Linked DNA regions of Labilibaculum sp. DW002. The protein of the gene in region 2 interacts with the protein of the main gene of each other region in a pairwise test. Links are inferred from orthologs where the notes say so. Each region holds a gene or a part of one and is shown on either strand. Other genes may lie near its edges.

The links.
Region 1: the proteins of L3049_RS01220 (region 2) and sfsA interact in binary tests that used the Escherichia coli proteins (3 or more experiments, as listed by UniProt). The link is inferred for Labilibaculum sp. DW002 from one-to-one orthologs.
Region 3: the proteins of L3049_RS01220 (region 2) and L3049_RS02560 interact in binary tests that used the Escherichia coli proteins (3 or more experiments, as listed by UniProt). The link is inferred for Labilibaculum sp. DW002 from one-to-one orthologs.

Annotation. Positions count from the first base shown.
Region 1 is NZ_JAKJSC010000001.1:75,615-80,902, forward strand. Bases 1,196-3,952 are described here. They hold sfsA (DNA/RNA nuclease SfsA), read left to right. Parts: upstream 1,196-2,097; coding sequence 2,098-2,808; downstream 2,809-3,952. Other genes in these bases: L3049_RS00345 (hypothetical protein), read right to left, coding at 1,196-2,020; L3049_RS00355 (YkgJ family cysteine cluster protein), read left to right, coding at 2,888-3,421; L3049_RS00360 (Crp/Fnr family transcriptional regulator), read right to left, coding at 3,436-3,952. In the rest of the region: L3049_RS00340 (spondin domain-containing protein), read left to right, coding at 1-738; more of L3049_RS00345, read right to left, coding at 779-1,195; more of L3049_RS00360, read right to left, coding at 3,953-4,131; L3049_RS00365 (rhodanese-like domain-containing protein), read left to right, coding at 4,501-5,034; L3049_RS00370 (rhodanese-like domain-containing protein), read left to right, coding at 5,089-5,288. UniProt on the Escherichia coli protein: Binds to DNA non-specifically. Could be a regulatory factor involved in maltose metabolism.
Region 2 is NZ_JAKJSC010000001.1:284,756-290,280, reverse strand. The notes cover bases 1,408-4,401. They hold L3049_RS01220 (glutamate-5-semialdehyde dehydrogenase), read left to right. Parts: upstream 1,408-2,277; coding sequence 2,278-3,525; downstream 3,526-4,401. Other genes in these bases: L3049_RS01215 (MutS-related protein), read left to right, coding at 4,098-4,401; proB (glutamate 5-kinase), read left to right, coding at 1,408-2,236. In the rest of the region: more of proB, read left to right, coding at 1,166-1,407; more of L3049_RS01215, read left to right, coding at 4,402-5,525. UniProt on the Escherichia coli protein: Catalyzes the NADPH-dependent reduction of L-glutamate 5-phosphate into L-glutamate 5-semialdehyde and phosphate. The product spontaneously undergoes cyclization to form 1-pyrroline-5-carboxylate.
Region 3 is NZ_JAKJSC010000001.1:650,098-655,628, forward strand. What follows is about bases 1,614-4,613. They hold L3049_RS02560 (LytR/AlgR family response regulator transcription factor), read right to left. Parts: upstream 3,486-4,613; coding sequence 2,742-3,485; downstream 1,614-2,741. Other genes in these bases: L3049_RS02555 (TonB-dependent receptor), read right to left, coding at 1,614-2,410; L3049_RS02565 (sensor histidine kinase), read right to left, coding at 3,482-4,537; L3049_RS02570 (LiaF transmembrane domain-containing protein), read right to left, coding at 4,543-4,613. In the rest of the region: more of L3049_RS02555, read right to left, coding at 11-1,613; more of L3049_RS02570, read right to left, coding at 4,614-5,256; L3049_RS02575 (LiaF transmembrane domain-containing protein), read right to left, coding at 5,281-5,531. UniProt on the Escherichia coli protein: Member of the two-component regulatory system BtsS/BtsR, which is part of a nutrient-sensing regulatory network composed of BtsS/BtsR, the low-affinity pyruvate signaling system YpdA/YpdB and their respective target proteins, BtsT and YhjX.

The DNA.
Region 1 (5,288 bases), 210 kb from region 2 along the record:
AACAATGTTTCCGATATGTATGCACTTCAATCTCCTATTGCACCAGGAGTATGGGCAGTTCACAATTCAGGAATGCCAATTTTCACAAAAGATCAGGCTGCAGCTAATGGTTTAGAAGGATTAGCGGAAGATGGTGCTAATGCTGATACAGGAATGTTCCTTGCTGATAACAGTGGCTATGTTTCACCATTTGCACCTGGAGTATTTGTCTTGAGTGGAGCTGGTTACCCACTATTCCAAGATGGAATGATTCAAGCTGGTAATGGTCTTGAAAAATTAGCTGAAGACGGTGGCCCTGGCGATTTAGATACTTATGTGGCTAGTTTGCCTACGGTACTTGGACATGGAATTTTTTCAGAACCTGTAGGACAAAGCGGTGGAGCACCAATTTTCCCCGGCGATGCATATGAATTTACTTTTGTAGCTGCTGAAGGAGATTACCTTAATCTGGCTAGCATGTTAATTCAATCAAACGATTTATTTGTTGCTTTTGATGATATGGGGATTGCTCTTTTCAACAATGGTGTAGCGGTAACTGGTGATGTTACTTCTCAATTGAAATTATGGGATGCTGGAACGGAAGTAAATGAATATCCGGGAGCAGGTAACAACCAAGCACCAAGACAAGCTGGTCCTAATACTGGTGATACAGAGGCAGAAAAAGTAATGGAAGTAAACGATGGCTTTACTTACCCTGCAGTAAACGAATTAATTAGGGTGACAATTAGTGCTAACTAAATTGAAGCTTGGGATTCTCACAATTGTGAGAATCCCTTTTTTATTCTTCCGTATTTTCAAGCAAAATGTACGCGCCAAAGTTTTTATTCTGATATGGACTTACCAATGGAAGATAACCTTTCAACCATTTACCATCCTTCATCTTAAAAGGATGTTTCTTTTCCATTTCTTTATGAAATTCATCAAATGTAGATTTTGGCTTAAAAATCATTTTAAATGCGCCACTTGTATTGGGAGCCAAATATTCATCCAAAATAAGCGCTAATGTTCCCATGTTGTATCGTAAGTTGATTTCTACACATGGTTGAATTCTCATTTTACCACTTTTATCCTCAAATAAGAGGCAATCAATTCCTAAATATCCGCAATAGTTCGTTGCCAAGTCCGATTCTTCCATTGCACTTTTAATACCATTTGACAGTTCGTCCATTTGAGCATCTGACAAGTAAGCCTTAAAATACTCAGGCATTCCACCAAGAATATTACCCTCGTATTGTCCATTCGAACTAGTCAGGAAAAAACCAGGTCCCATATAGCTTAACTTGCCTTTTCCATCGCAATGGTACTGCAAGGAAAAGTCGTACTTCTTGTCTAGCAGTGCTTCAACAGTTAGGTAATCTTGTGCCTCTAAGGTTCCATTAATCCATTGCGTAATAGAATCATTTAAGTGCGAATATCTTAGTACTTGCAAGCCACGTCCAGATGAACTTAAAGGAGCTTTTATAACCAACTGTTTCCATTCTTCAATTAAAACTTCAATTTCTTGGATATTGGTACAAACTCTTGCAATCTGACTTTGATCTATGTAAATGTCATCAGGATGATTGTTCAAGAAGGTTTTTAATACTTTTAAAGCGGTTTCTCTACCATATAAATCTCGATGCTCATCTTTCCAGTAGGCATTTGGCTGAGCCAGATATTCCGAACTACAAGAAGTTTTGAATGGTTTTAAAATGTGGTGTATTCTAGGACTCCATCCCCAAGCTTGTAGGCTGTTTTTATCGGTCTTTACAAATTCATCATCCGTAAGAGCATCTTCAAGTACTTTAAACTTTGGTAATTTTATACCTGCAGCAGAAATCTGGTTTAAAAAATCATTATCGGGCATTTGCCTTACCAATAAAACATCATTGCTATCGGTAAAACATAGGGGCAATACATCCAAATCTTTTTCAAATTTAGATAAGGTCTTGTTGGGGAAAAAGCTTAATGTACCATTGGCAATCGCTATTTCACAAGTGGGATTGTAAATGTATATATTGGGTAGTTTTTTTTCTGTCATAATCTTATTCTCGAATCTTGCTCCGACAAAAGTAGCCGAAATCTCTTTATCTTTGAATTTCCAACAAAAAATTAATCATGATTTTTCCCAATAAATTAGTACACGGTAAATTAATAAGACGATACAAACGATTTTTAGCTGATATTGAATTGGATAATGGTGAGGTAGTAATTGCACATACCTCTAATTCGGGCAGTATGAAATCTTGTTTAGAAGAAGGAGCAGAGGTGTATTTAACTTACGTTGATGATCCCAAACGAAAAACAAAGTACACTTGGGAAATGATCAAGATAAATGGTTCTTGGGTCGGGATCAATACGGCAGTACCCAATTTGTTGGTAGCCGAAGCGGTTAAAAATCATCAAATTAAAGAGCTTGCGGGATATTCGTTTGTAAAGCGTGAAGTAAAGTTTGATGACAGTCGTTTTGATGTTTTTGCTTCTAATGATGAGGAGGAATGTTTCATTGAAGTCAAAAATGTGAGCTTAAGAGTTGAAAACTATGCTCGTTTTCCTGATGCAGTTACAATTCGAGGTAGAAAGCACCTAAACACTTTAATGAAAGTTAAGGAAGAGGGAAAAAGAGCCGTTATGGTATATGTAATTCAACGAGCTGATGTTGATGTTTTTGCACCTGCTGTTGATATCGATCCGGAATATGCTAAGACTTTAAAGGAAGCACACGAAAATGGAGTAGAAGTTTATCCCATACGCGCCATTGTTTCTCCTGAAAAAATAGAATTGGGCGAACTATTGCCTTTTGAATTATCAATGAACAGTTATCAGTAAGCAGTTATCAGTTTGGGATTTTCAATGAAGTTCGGATTCTCAATTCAATTTGCCTACATTTGCACAAAATTCAAAAGAAATGAACGATCAGGCAAGAGAAGAATTGGCAAAGTATCGCCAGTTAAGAAACGAGGTAAGCGAAGTAAGCGAGAAACTTTCAAAATTACACAAAGAGGAAATGGCCTGTAAAAAGGGTTGTGCTGAATGTTGTATGCATTTTTCGGTTTTGCCAGTTGAGTATTTTAGCATTTTAGAAGAGTTAAAAGAAAATCCACCAAAGGAACATCTAGAATTGGATGAGGAAGCAGATGATTGCAACTTCTTGATTAAGGACTTGTGCCAGATCTATCAATCTCGACCTTTTATCTGTAGAACACATGGCTTGCCACTTTTGTTTATGAGTCAAGAAGGAGAAGATTGGGAATTATCAACTTGTCCTTTGAACTTTACTGATTTTGAAGATTTCCATAGTGAAAACACCTATCCTCAGGATACCTATAACAGCAAATTATTCTTAATCAATCAGGAGTTTGTGAAGAATTATGAAGCCGAAAAATTCGGAGATTTTGATATGATCTCGATTAATCGGCTAATACATGATTTGAAAAAATAGTTGCTCCTAATTAATTAACCATTTTCGCAGATTCGCTCCAAGCGTTCACGGTCGGTGATTTCTAATTTCCGGCCATCTAATTTAATAATGCCATCGTCTTTGAACTCTTTTATTACTCTAGAAAGACTTTCAACAGACATAACGGTAATTTCAGCTAGATCTTTTCGAGAAAGTGCCATTTCAAACTTATTGCTTTTGTATAAGCGATCCGATAGGCAAAGAAGGATATCTGCTAGTCTTCCGCTAGATTGCTTTTGTGTAAGACAGAACAGACGACTATAACTTCGAATTGTATTTTCATTTAATTTAGCAATCAGTTTGGATGCAAAGCCAGAGTTTTGCTCGATAATTTCACTAATTACATTCATTTCAAAAAGACAAACTGTTGTGTCTTCATAGGCAACAGCTGTATAATGGAAAACATTATTTCCAAATAAGGACTGCAATCCAATCATGTATCCGTCTTTCTCAATGGTAAGAATGATATTCTTATTATTTCCACCTTCGATGTATAATTTTACAAATCCTTTCTTAATATAGATCAAATGTGACGCAAGCATTCCTTGTTTACAAACTATTTCTCCCTTTTTAAAAGTTACTTCAAATCTTCCCGTGTCAATTTGAATTAGTTCGTTTTCTGATAACTCATTGAAACAAGCTGATTTACTAACACACTCTTTGCAACACGTCGTTTTTGTTGGGATAGCCATAGATTAGTCGTTAAGGTTTTTGTATCCAATCCTGTAAATATATACAAATTTAGAGAATGAAAACATGTCTTATATCATTTTGAAACATGTAATAGATCAAATTTTGTTCTTGTCTGCGTCAAATAATTCCTTCCAAATTACAAATTTCCAGTTGATGGATTGGGCATAGAATCTCTCGTTTGAAAGCGGATAATCCATTAATATTACAATAGAGAAATAAATCTTTAATTAGAAGCATTCCAAATTTCATTTTAAGGGATAATGCAGACGAAATATCCTCAAAATGAAATTACAAACGTTTTAAAGATTAAAAAAGCAGTTAATAAGGTAATATTCATTACTAAAAAGTTTGACCTTAATAAATAAACTATGAAAGCAATCAGGAATTTATTCTTTATATGTTTAATCGCACTTGTTAGTTGCCAATCTAATGAGATCGATCGAAATAAGACTTATGCAAGCATTGATGAAATGGTAGAAGATATTCGAAAAGATATTTCGACACTTACCACTCAAGAGTTTCATGAATTAATGAATAGCGAAGAGGCATATGTCTTACTTGATGTGCGTTTACCAGAAGAGCACGATCGTGGATTTATACCAGGTTCTGTATCAATTCCTAGAGGTGTACTTGAATTTAGAATTGCAAGTGAAAAGATCTGGGATGAAGAAGGATTATATGTTCCGGAGAAAGAGGAGATGCTAATTCTTTATTGTAAAAAAAGTAATCGTAGCCCATTGGCAGCGCTTCGTCTAAACCAGCTAGGTTATAAGAATGTAAAAATTCTTACCGGTGGGTGGATTGAGTGGCATAAAGCTTATCCTGAAGCAATGGAGGATAATATTGAAGAAGGTGGAACTGTTGCTGTTGCCGCGGAAGAGGAAGATTCTGGCGGATGTTAATTAAGAAAACTTAGAACCCAATAAACCACAATTACAAACTAAACTATTTAAATTATGAAAACATTACTGAAGTATTTCTTTATTCTGGCAATTATACCTGCCTTATTTTTAACATCTTGTAAAGAAGATAATGATACTGCTGGTGTTGACAACCCTGCATTTGAAACACTTCAAAGCTACCTTGTAGATAATCAAATGGACCTAAACCAAGTTATCTCGACTACAGAGAATGGTAAGTTTGCCACAAAAACTAT
Region 2 (5,525 bases):
TTCTACTATTCCATCAGGAAGTCCTGACAACTCTTCTTTGTTGGTAATGTGAAGTTTAAAATCATTCGTTGCAGCTAATACATTTTCTCCAAACTCAAGACTTAATTTTGATAATTCTTTGGAAATTTCACGAATTTGCTCCTTTTGCTCTTTATTCAAATTGGCCCCAGACCTAACAAATGATTTGTACCTATCCGTTAATAGCTTTTCTTCTTCTAAGGTAAGACCAAGCTCTTCTTTTTGTCTGTAAACTACTTTAACCCTTTCAAAAAGCTTTTCGTTCATGATAATATCATTCGAAAACTCTGTTAACATAGGAGATACTTCTCGTGCTAATGCTTGCATTTCATCGTTGGTATGAGCATGATTCAGATTGAAAAATACAGAAGCAACACGATCTAATTGATGTCCTGTATATTCTAGAGCTTCTATTGTATTTTTAAATGTTGCCTTATCTGAATTTTCAGCGATCTGATCGATTTCAAATCTAGCATTTTCAATACCCTTTGTAAAAGCTGGTAAAAAATGCTCCTGCTTAATTAATTCAAAAGGTGCCGATCCATAAGGTGTTTTAAATTCTTCTAATAATGGATTTGTATGTATAGTCATATTTGTTTTTATTTAGATTAAGAACAAAGATATAAAATTGAAGATTCAATCAATCCTGAAAAAAATGGAATCTTTTGAAAAAATGATCAAAACACTCCTAAAAAGTCGTATAAATTCTGAATATCAATTAATTAACACTAATATACCATTCGACATTTAGTTAAAATGAAGTCTATGCAAACCTTTCCATTGTCGCCACAACAATCACAATATCAAGGCGCAAGGCTATTTCTCATGAATATTCACTATATTTGAATTAGTTTAAACAGGGGGATTAGTAATAATCTAGCGTTACAGAAATGAGAAACAAAAATTTGCATATCAAAAAGAATTACCAAACAGAAGCAAGAATGTATTTCTATGCATCTAATTTGTCGTATTCTCCTCTACGTCTACCATCCCATCCCATGGGGTATTTCCCTATGCGCTAATAGAGTATCCAAATACTCTTGTCTTTCCTTTAGAACAAGGAAGGCATTTCAATTTAATTACTTTTAATTATATACGAAGCTCGAGAACTCACCTCTTGCTTAGCGATGCTATATATTATTATATCATGAAAAGAATTTGCATTAAAATAGGCTCTAATGTTCTCACAAAAGAAAATGGAGAATTAAACACTTCCAGAATTAAAAATATTGTATTTCAGATTTCAGAATTACATAAAAAGGGTTTCCAATGTATTCTAGTATCTTCAGGTGCTGTGGCTGCAGGAAAAAGCAAGCTTAGTTTGTCTGAAAAACTAGATACTGTTTCTGCTAGACAAATTTGGTCTTCTGTTGGACAAGTGGAACTTTTAAATATGTACTCTTCATTTTTAAAGGAATTTAAAATAGAGTGTGCTCAAGTTTTGGTTACCAAGCAAGATTTTAGAACAAGGGAACATTATTTAAACATGAAAAATTGTTTAAATTCCCTTTTAACCAACAGCATACTCCCAATTGTAAATGAAAATGATGCTGTTTCGGTTACTGCTCTAATGTTTACTGATAATGACGAACTATCTGGTTTAATTGCATCGATGATGGATGTTGAAGCACTGTATTTATTGAGTAATATTAATGGAATCTACACAGGAAATCCAGAAGATGATGATTCAGAATTACTATCTACTGTAAATGGAGATATTAATCGTTTAAAACAATTCATTACAACAAAAAAATCCAATTTTGGAAGAGGTGGAATGCTCACAAAATGCAGCATTGCAGGAAGAGTAGCGAAATCTGGTATTCCAGTTCATATTGCAAATGGTGGCGTAGATAATATTTTGTTGAATTTAATCAACTCTCCAAATGAGGTAATGCACACAAGCTTTACAGCTAGCAAAAAAGCATCAACAGTAAAACAATGGCTTGCAGGCTCTGATGGATTTGAAAAAGCGAGGCTAATTATTAACAAAGGAGCTGAAGATGCCTTATTATCTGCCGAGGCGACTAGCTTATTACCAATAGGCTTAATTGAAATACTAGGTGAATTTGAAAAAGGTGATATCATTAAAATCGTTGGACAATCGGGAAAGGTTATTGGTCTTGGAAAAACACAATACAACAAAGAAAAAGCAAGTAAATATATTGGGAAATCAGGAGCTAAACCTTTAGTACACTACGATTATCTTTTCCTATACTAAATTTTCAATAGATATTGTTGAATCTCTTAAATCAAAATAAAATGAATTGCACAGAACAACTATATAAAGTAAAGGAAGCTTCTAGAAGCATGTGTTTACTTGAATCTGATAAAATTAATACAGTATTACAACAACTTGCTCTATCGCTACGAGAAGCCAAGAATCTTATCATTGTAGAAAATAAGAAAGATTTAGCCAAAATGTCGATACAAGATCCAAAATACGACAGACTTTTACTTAATGGAGAAAGAATTGATGGAATTGCGAATGATATTGAAAACACATTACAGCTTCCTTCACCATTAGGGAAAGAATTATCTAATAAAACGCTTGACAATCAACTTGAAATAAAAAAGATAAGTGTTCCATTAGGTACAATTGGGGTTATTTACGAAGCACGTCCTAATGTAACACTTGATGTATTTGCCTTGTGCTTTAAGTCAGGTAATGCTTGTGTACTTAAAGGAGGTAGCGATGCTGAACATTCGAATAAGGCTTTGGTATCTTTAATAAAAGCTACACTCGATCGTTTTGAAATAAATTCAGATATTATTCAATTGCTACCTCCAGAAAGAGAAGCAGCCAAAGAACTAATGAACGCTGTTGGCTTTGTTGATGTGTTAATTCCAAGAGGTTCACAAAATCTAATTAATTCTGTACGTCAGAATTCTAAAGTACCCGTAATTGAAACTGGAGCCGGAATTGTCCATACCTATTTTGATAAAGATGGAGATTTAAACAAAGGAATTGACATCATATTTAATGCAAAAACAAGGCGTGTTAGTGTTTGTAATGCTCTTGACTGCTTAATTATTCACAAAGATAGGATAGCTGACTTACCTAGTTTAACAAATAAGTTGCAAGATAAGCAGGTTGAAATATTTGCAGATGAAATAGCATATGCTGCAATTAAAGAATCCTATCCTAAGTCATTACTTAACAAAACAGATAAAAATTCGTTTGGCACTGAATTTTTGAGCCATAAAATGTCGATTAAAACGGTTGATAATTTTGAGGACGCAATCAATCACATTTATCGTTACAGTTCAAAACACAGTGAAGCTATCATTAGCGAAAATAGTAAGACTATTAATATCTTCACTTCTGTTGTTGATGCTGCAGCAATTTATTCAAATACATCCACAGCTTTTACAGATGGAGCTCAATTTGGTTTAGGTGCAGAGATTGGAATCAGCACTCAAAAATTACATGCGAGAGGGCCAATGGCTTTAGAGGAATTAACATCCTACAAATGGATCATTACTGGAGATGGACAAATTAGAGAGTAGACTTTAATTTAAGAAATAGACTAATCCAATCAATTTAAATTGATTGGATTTTTCATATCCCTTTACAGCATTTCATAAGTTTTTCTATGATTTGTGCTGACATTATCATATATTCGAATGAAAAATCACGAAATCTTACGCTAGTAAAAAACTACCATTGATTAGATTTAATAAACAGCTACAATTTTAAATGATTATTAATATTCAAGCGGTATTATTTTAATGATTAAAATCATCATTATATACACGAAAGAATCAAATCCTTACATGAGACGCCTCTGCGTCATTTATTAGAACTATATGAATATTAAGTAAACAGAGGATCAACTTCATTATTTTGCACTGTTCACTAAGAGTGCGAATGGCATGAATTATACTTTCAATAAATACTTCGCAGGCATAATCCGTTATTATTGATATAAAATCAGTAAATCTCTTTACCGATCTACTTTTAGAAAAATAGTTAGGCCTCTCACAATATTTTCCATTCAGATTCAATTAGAACGCCTTACGCCCTATCATTAAATCATCTTTTTACTTACATTTGGTGACCCAAATATTAAAGCAAAATAATGGAACAAAAACTTTCCTTTTATATAGATCGAGTTAATGCATTTACAAATCAAATCTCTGATCTAAGAAAACAGAATAGAATACTGTCATTCTTTCGTCTTACCAGTGCTGTAGGAGCACTTGTATTGTTTTATGTATTTCTATCCTATTCTGTTGCAATTGCAAGTGCTATTGCGATAACATTAGCTGCTATGCTGGTTTATTTTGTAAGAAAATACAACCGAAACAGTAAAAACATAAAAAGGTTAAAAACCTTACTAACGATTAATGAGAATGAAATTTCTTGTTTAAAGACTCGACATAGTGATCTTTTTTACGATGGAGAAGAATACGCAGACCAAAACCACTCCTACTCTTCCGATCTGGATATTTTTGGACAACATTCCTTATTTCAATTAATGAATCGTAGTGTCACTAAAATTGGTAATAACATTTTAGCTAACTGGCTTTCTAAGCAATCAACAAATGAGGAAATTAAAATAAGACAAAATGCAGTAAAGGAATTATCTGATAAAATTGATTGGAGACAAGATATCACTCAATATGGGCTAACCAGTAATCTAAAAAATGATGACCCTAACTTTGTTATTAGCTGGGGAAAGAAAGCATCCCCATTTCACGGAAATAAATTACTCTTCATCACAATAATAGTAATGCCTTTGCTATCCTTAGGAGCCTTAATTTATTCTTTTATTGGATCTCAGGCGCCAATCATTATCATGGTGCTTGTTAGTATCGTAATTCACTACTTTAATCATAGCAAAGTTAATCTGGCTCATGAACAAACAGCCAAAAGAGGTAAAATGCTTAAGACCTATTCTTATATCATTAAAACATTCGAAAAAGAGAATTGGAGTTCTGACAAACTGAGTGCTTTAAAAAATCAATTTGCGAGCAAAGGTCGGGCTACATCAAAAAAAATAGATCAGTTAACAAAGCTAATAGAGTTACTTGACCAACGTTTAAACATTGCTGTTCAAATCATGATTAACCTTTTGTTCTTTTATGAGCTACATCTTCTATTTAGAATAGATCGTTGGAAACAAAAGCATGGAAGTGAAACAGAGCAATGGTTTTCTGCAATTGGAGAAATTGAAGCTTTATCAAGCATCGCGAACCTTAGTTTTAATCACGAAGATTGGTGCTTTCCCACTATTTCTGAAAAACATTTTGAATTAGATTTAAAAGAAGCTGGACACCCTATGATTGATCAGCAAAAAAGAGTTAACAATGATTACTCATTAATTGGCCCAGGATGCGTTCACATTGTTACTGGATCTAATATGGCTGGCAAAAGCACATTTTTAAGAACTGTTGGTGTAAATATCGTAATGGCTCTTACAGGCGCACCAGTTTGTGCAAATAAAATGATTGTTTCGAATGTAGAAGTAAACACTTCCATGAGAATAAAAGACTCAATTGAAGAT
Region 3 (5,531 bases), 370 kb from region 2 along the record:
GCTTTTTTTATTAAATGTCTTTAGTCTTGTGCTCTTGTACGTATTTGCGCTTTTTAGTTTTTAAAACACTATATTTTTTACCGAAATAATAGGTGAATGTAAAATATGCAATCCTATTTTCGAATTGATATCTCATTCGATGCTTAAAACGATCATCAGAGGTACTGGTTGCAATTTTCATCGAATTGAATAAATCATAAACCTTTAATGACACTACTGCTTTTTTCTTCATAATTCTCTTAGCAAGAGTTAAATCAACATGAAACGTTTCGTCAGAATTACCTTGCGCGATTGGCATTTCCGAATAGTAAGTCATTTTGGTTTGCACCGTAAATAATTTTGGTATCCGCATCGTTGAAGTAACTCCTCCAAAATATCCAAAATCACTCCTATTTTTAAAATCTAGTTCTTTTGTAGAATAAAATTTCTGATAATTTCCAGTAAGATAGGAATTAACACTCCACCATTTATTCAATTTAAACGCCATGTTTAAATCAAGTCCAGCATAATGTGTTTTATCAATATTTTTTGAAGTAAGTACGGTATTGTCATTCGAATCTAAACTACGCAATAATTTAATGCAATCATTCCTAACTTGAAAATATAAATTAGTAGTGTAGGTAACTTTTTTACTCCTATAAATATAGGTTAATTCAGGTTTATGGGTGTAATATTGTCTAATGTCTTGAGATCCTAATCTTTGATTTAGGGAGTCTAACACATTTTGAAATGGGTTAAGGTTACCTGAATTAGGTCTAACAACCATTTTCGCATAAGACAATTGCAATTGCTTGTTCTCACTTAATTTGTATGACAAATGAAAACTAGGAAATACATCTAAATAATCTTCATTATAAGTCTTGTTCGTCTTAACATCTGAATACTCAGCTCGTAAACCAAACTGATAGCCTAGATTGCCTTTTTTGCCACTTATTTGTGTATATGCTGAATGTATAAGCTCTTTGTAATCGAAATTCTCCTCTGTTTGAATTGGCACTTTAAATTCAATTTCATTCGACCTATACATAAAACCAGATTCTAAAGAACCATTTTGTCCTAATGCTTGTTGATAATCAACTTGAATAAGTCCTTCTTTTCTTCCAGCATCAAATTTATCAGAAGATTCAGACATTGACGAAGATAGAATATTACCAAAATCACGATATAAACCTTTATTTGTAGCACTATTGTCTGTGTAAGCAGCATCAATAGAAATCTGTTGACCTTTTCTTTTGAACTTATGAATATATGCCATGTTATAATTCATAGAATTATAATCTAAATCTCTCGACCCATCCCTAAAACTCTCTTCAGGCATAACGCTACTTGGGATATCCGACCTTAAATAATTATATTCTCCATTCCAGTTTTGTTTAATATCTTGTTTGGATAAATTAAAACTCAAGGTGTTATTATCATCAATCAATAAATCCATTCCGAATTGCCCCAGATGAACTCTTTTACCATAGTCTATTTCTGCTTTCGATTTGACTAAATTCAAATCATCAATTAGTAAAGAGGAAGAATAATCTCTTCCAAACCAATCATCAGTATAAGAATAAGAGCCCGAGAAATTAAATTTCCCTGTTCGTAAACTCAAACTTGTTCTACCCGTTTTTTTATTTTTCGTTCCAAGTTTAATGGATGTATTACCTTTAAATCCTTTAGAACGATTCTTTTTCATTATAATATTAACAATCCCAGCAGAACCTGAAGCATCAAACTTAGCTGAAGGATTTGATATAATCTCAACTCGATCTACATCATTTGCAGGTAAGCTATTTAAAATATCGGAGGCCGATACGCCTAATAAACGGCTCATTTTACCATCTATTAGAACTTTTACATTTGAGCTTCCTCTGTATTTCAAATTCCCTTCTGTATCCACATTCAATTTAGGTATTGTAGTCAACACGTCAGTAATATTACCAGCATTAGAGGCAAGAGAATTGGATACATTGTATACTGATCTATCCAATTCTATTCTTTCAAAGTCTCTATTGCCTGTAACTTCAACTTGGGATATCAATTCTGTATCTACTTTTAAGGCAATAGACTTATTTAAAACAAGTTTTTCATTCTCTTGAAGAGTTAAGTCTTTGCTTTTATAATTCTGATATCCTAAATATTCAACTTTATAAAAGTACTTTCCTTCTTTAAGGTTTTGAATAAGAAAATCACCTTTACGGTTTGTAATTGTTCCTTTTATTAATAAAGAATCAGGTAAGGAAAAGATAGAAACAGTTGCATACTCAAGTGATTTATTCAAATTAAAATCAACAATATTTCCTTTTAATTCAGAGCTTTTAGGATGCTCAACCTCTTTTTGTGAAAAGCTTTTTTCAGGGGGAAATAGAAATACTAGAAACAGAGGTAGTGCCCTTTTCCAGCTATTAAATTTAAAATTCATTAGTAGTGTTTAAGGTTAGTGGTATTTAAATTAGTTAGTTATTGCGGTCAGCACAAAAATAAAAAATTTATGTTATAGAACAAGTCCAATCATAATATTTTTCAATCACCTTTCACAAACAGAAAATATCCGTTTATCACAAAAATCACACATCTCACCTTAATCATCAGAATAATAACACTTTATTAAAATCCATCAAAACAATAATGCCTATTAAGCAAATCATGATTTATTTTTCACAATTCAATATTCAAGCATTTTTCAAATGATTATCAAATTAAAACCATCATTTACAAGTAAATGATGGTTAGTATCAACAATTTTCCTAATGTTATATTTCCAATTGATGTTTCAAAAGCTTGAACCCATTTCTACTTACTTTTAAGCTTTCTCCGCTTTTCAGTATGACAAGCCAATGATCTTTTTCATATGGCTGTAATTGTGAGATTTGATCAATCTTCACCAAATAGGACCGATGTATACGACAAAACTCATCTGAATTTAGATGTGTTTCGAAATATTTCATGGTTTTTTGCTTTAAAAATCTTCCCTCTTTTGTGTAGATCATTACATAATCATCTTGTGCTTCAAAATACTTGATCTGATCTACTGCAAGTACATCAATTTTATTTCTGGATTTAACGACAACTCTTGTCAACAACTCATCCGATGAATCATTATGTGATTTTATTTTTTCTATTTCTTCCTCACCTGTTACAGAACTAGAAACACGTTCCTTAACCTTATTAATCGCATCCTGAAATCGTTCTTTTGAAAAAGGTTTCAAAAGGTAATCGACAGCATTGTGTTCAAAAGCCTTAATTGCATATTCATTGTAAGCTGTTGTAAACACAATATTACATGGTTTATCAAGCAACTCTAACATCTCAAATCCTGTTAATTTGGGCATTTGCACATCTAAAAAAACCAAATCCGGCTGCAATTCATTAATGGCTTTTAATCCTTGAAATCCATCTGAGTACTCGCCTAAAATTTCAATATCATTATAGCAATCAAGAAAAGAGCGAACTAAATCTCTTGCCAATGCCTCATCATCTATTATAATTGCTTTCATAGCTTATTTACTTGTGGAAATTCCAGATTTACTGTAAAATTCTTTTCTCCTTTCACAATTCTCATCAAATCTGAACGACCATAAATTAAATTTAATCTTTCTTGAATATTTTGTAAGCCTATACCGTTCCCTTTAGGAGGAATTGAAGTTGGATCAAAATTATTACTAATACTTATTTTAAGGATATTGTTCTCTACTCGACACTTTGTTTTAACACTTACTGGATCCAAACTTTCATGTACCCCAAATTTTATAGCATTCTCGTATAAGGGTTGTAAAATTAGATTCGGAATTTTCAAGTTCTCACAATTTGAAGAAAGATCAAAATCTAAATTTAAACGATCCCCGAAACGAACTTTTTCAATTTCCATATACAAGCGGATATTACTCAGCTCGTTACACAAACTATTCAATTCTTTTAAATCTTGTGCTAATGAGTATCTTAAATAGGTAGAAAGTTTAACTACCATCTCCCTCGACTTTTCTGGTTTGGATAAGGTCAATGAACTTACCGAATTAAGGCTATTAAACAAAAAGTGTGGGTTAATCTGAGACTTTAGGGCTGTTAATTCTGCTTCCTTAACCAACTCTTTCAGTTCAGATTCATGTAGTAATTTATCTTGAAAATTTCGATAATAAATAATCAAGTAATACAATAGAATGATATAATCATAAATCCCAAATGCCATGAATACCTGCCAATGTACTGGAATGATATAATCTAAGCCCTCACTTGCTGCTCCAAAAAGAACTACTCTTAATTGATATGCAAGTGAAACCCATATTCCAACAACAATAATTCCTGCCGTAAAATGGTGTAATATAAAACCCCAGACGCCTAAATTCTCAATACTTACGTAGACTACAACAAACCAAATACAAGCCCCGAGTATTAATAATGGAAAACAAAAACTAAAGGCATTTATAATTGCATCATTAATGGATCTACCTTCAAAATACCAACCTATTATAAATAATAGTGCAGTGAAAAAAATCCAAGATGCTAAATACACAACAAGGGCTAATCGATTCTTCAATAAGGGATGTTGCATTTGATTTATTTATAAGATTTTATTTCACATCCTCCCATTAATACAAGTCCTCTAATAATTAATTCTTTTTTAGGTTCTACAATATAATTTGTAGTTGCTACTCTTTTATCTGATACACCTCCCATAATTGCGGTAACCTCAACCTTAACATCCCAATCAGATGGAACAACTAAAACACAGCCTCCAAACATGGCAAAAACATCTATCACATTGGTTCCTTCGGCCAAATCTGCACTGCTCAAGTTCAATTCTGTACCCCCAAAGACACAAGTAACCTTACCTCCTCTAAAATTTTTGTTGTTGATCATTTTTTCACCACCTCCAAAAATATTTAACTCATCAATATAATCCGAATCGATTCCAACACCTGATCTACTATGGCCTTCACAAGCATTGCGTTTACGAATAACGACCACACCTACAACAATCATAACTACTGGCCAAAATAAGCCTCTCCAATTAAAGCTCCAATCAAATATAATTGGAAACATAAATACACCACCTACTGCCATCAAAACAATACCTGTTGTTTTATCTTCTTTGCCAAAAAAGAAAAGAGCACCTAAACCAATTAATAATCCTGGCCAAGAGAATATCATATGCCTTAATTCGTAGGGAATAAAGTCTAAATTTTTAAGAACCAATAAGCATCCAAATAGGATTAAAAAAATACCGAATATTGCACGGTTATTTGGGTTTGATTTATGTTGTGTTTTCATAATGATCTATTTTACGATATGAATTTATTTATTTTTTGAACAATAAGGCGAATCAGGAGCAAAAATAAATGCTATTCCTCCTAAAATAAGTAAAGCTGGAAAAAACCACATATGCCAATTCTCAGGAATAAAATACAAATCATCCATAAGGAAATAACCACCTGCTGCAATCGCTATCATTCCACCAAAAATTTTTCTTCTAACCAATACCTGTAATAATCCGAAAAGAATTAAAAAGGCTTCCCATCGATACAGGTATGCTTCGATAAAATTAG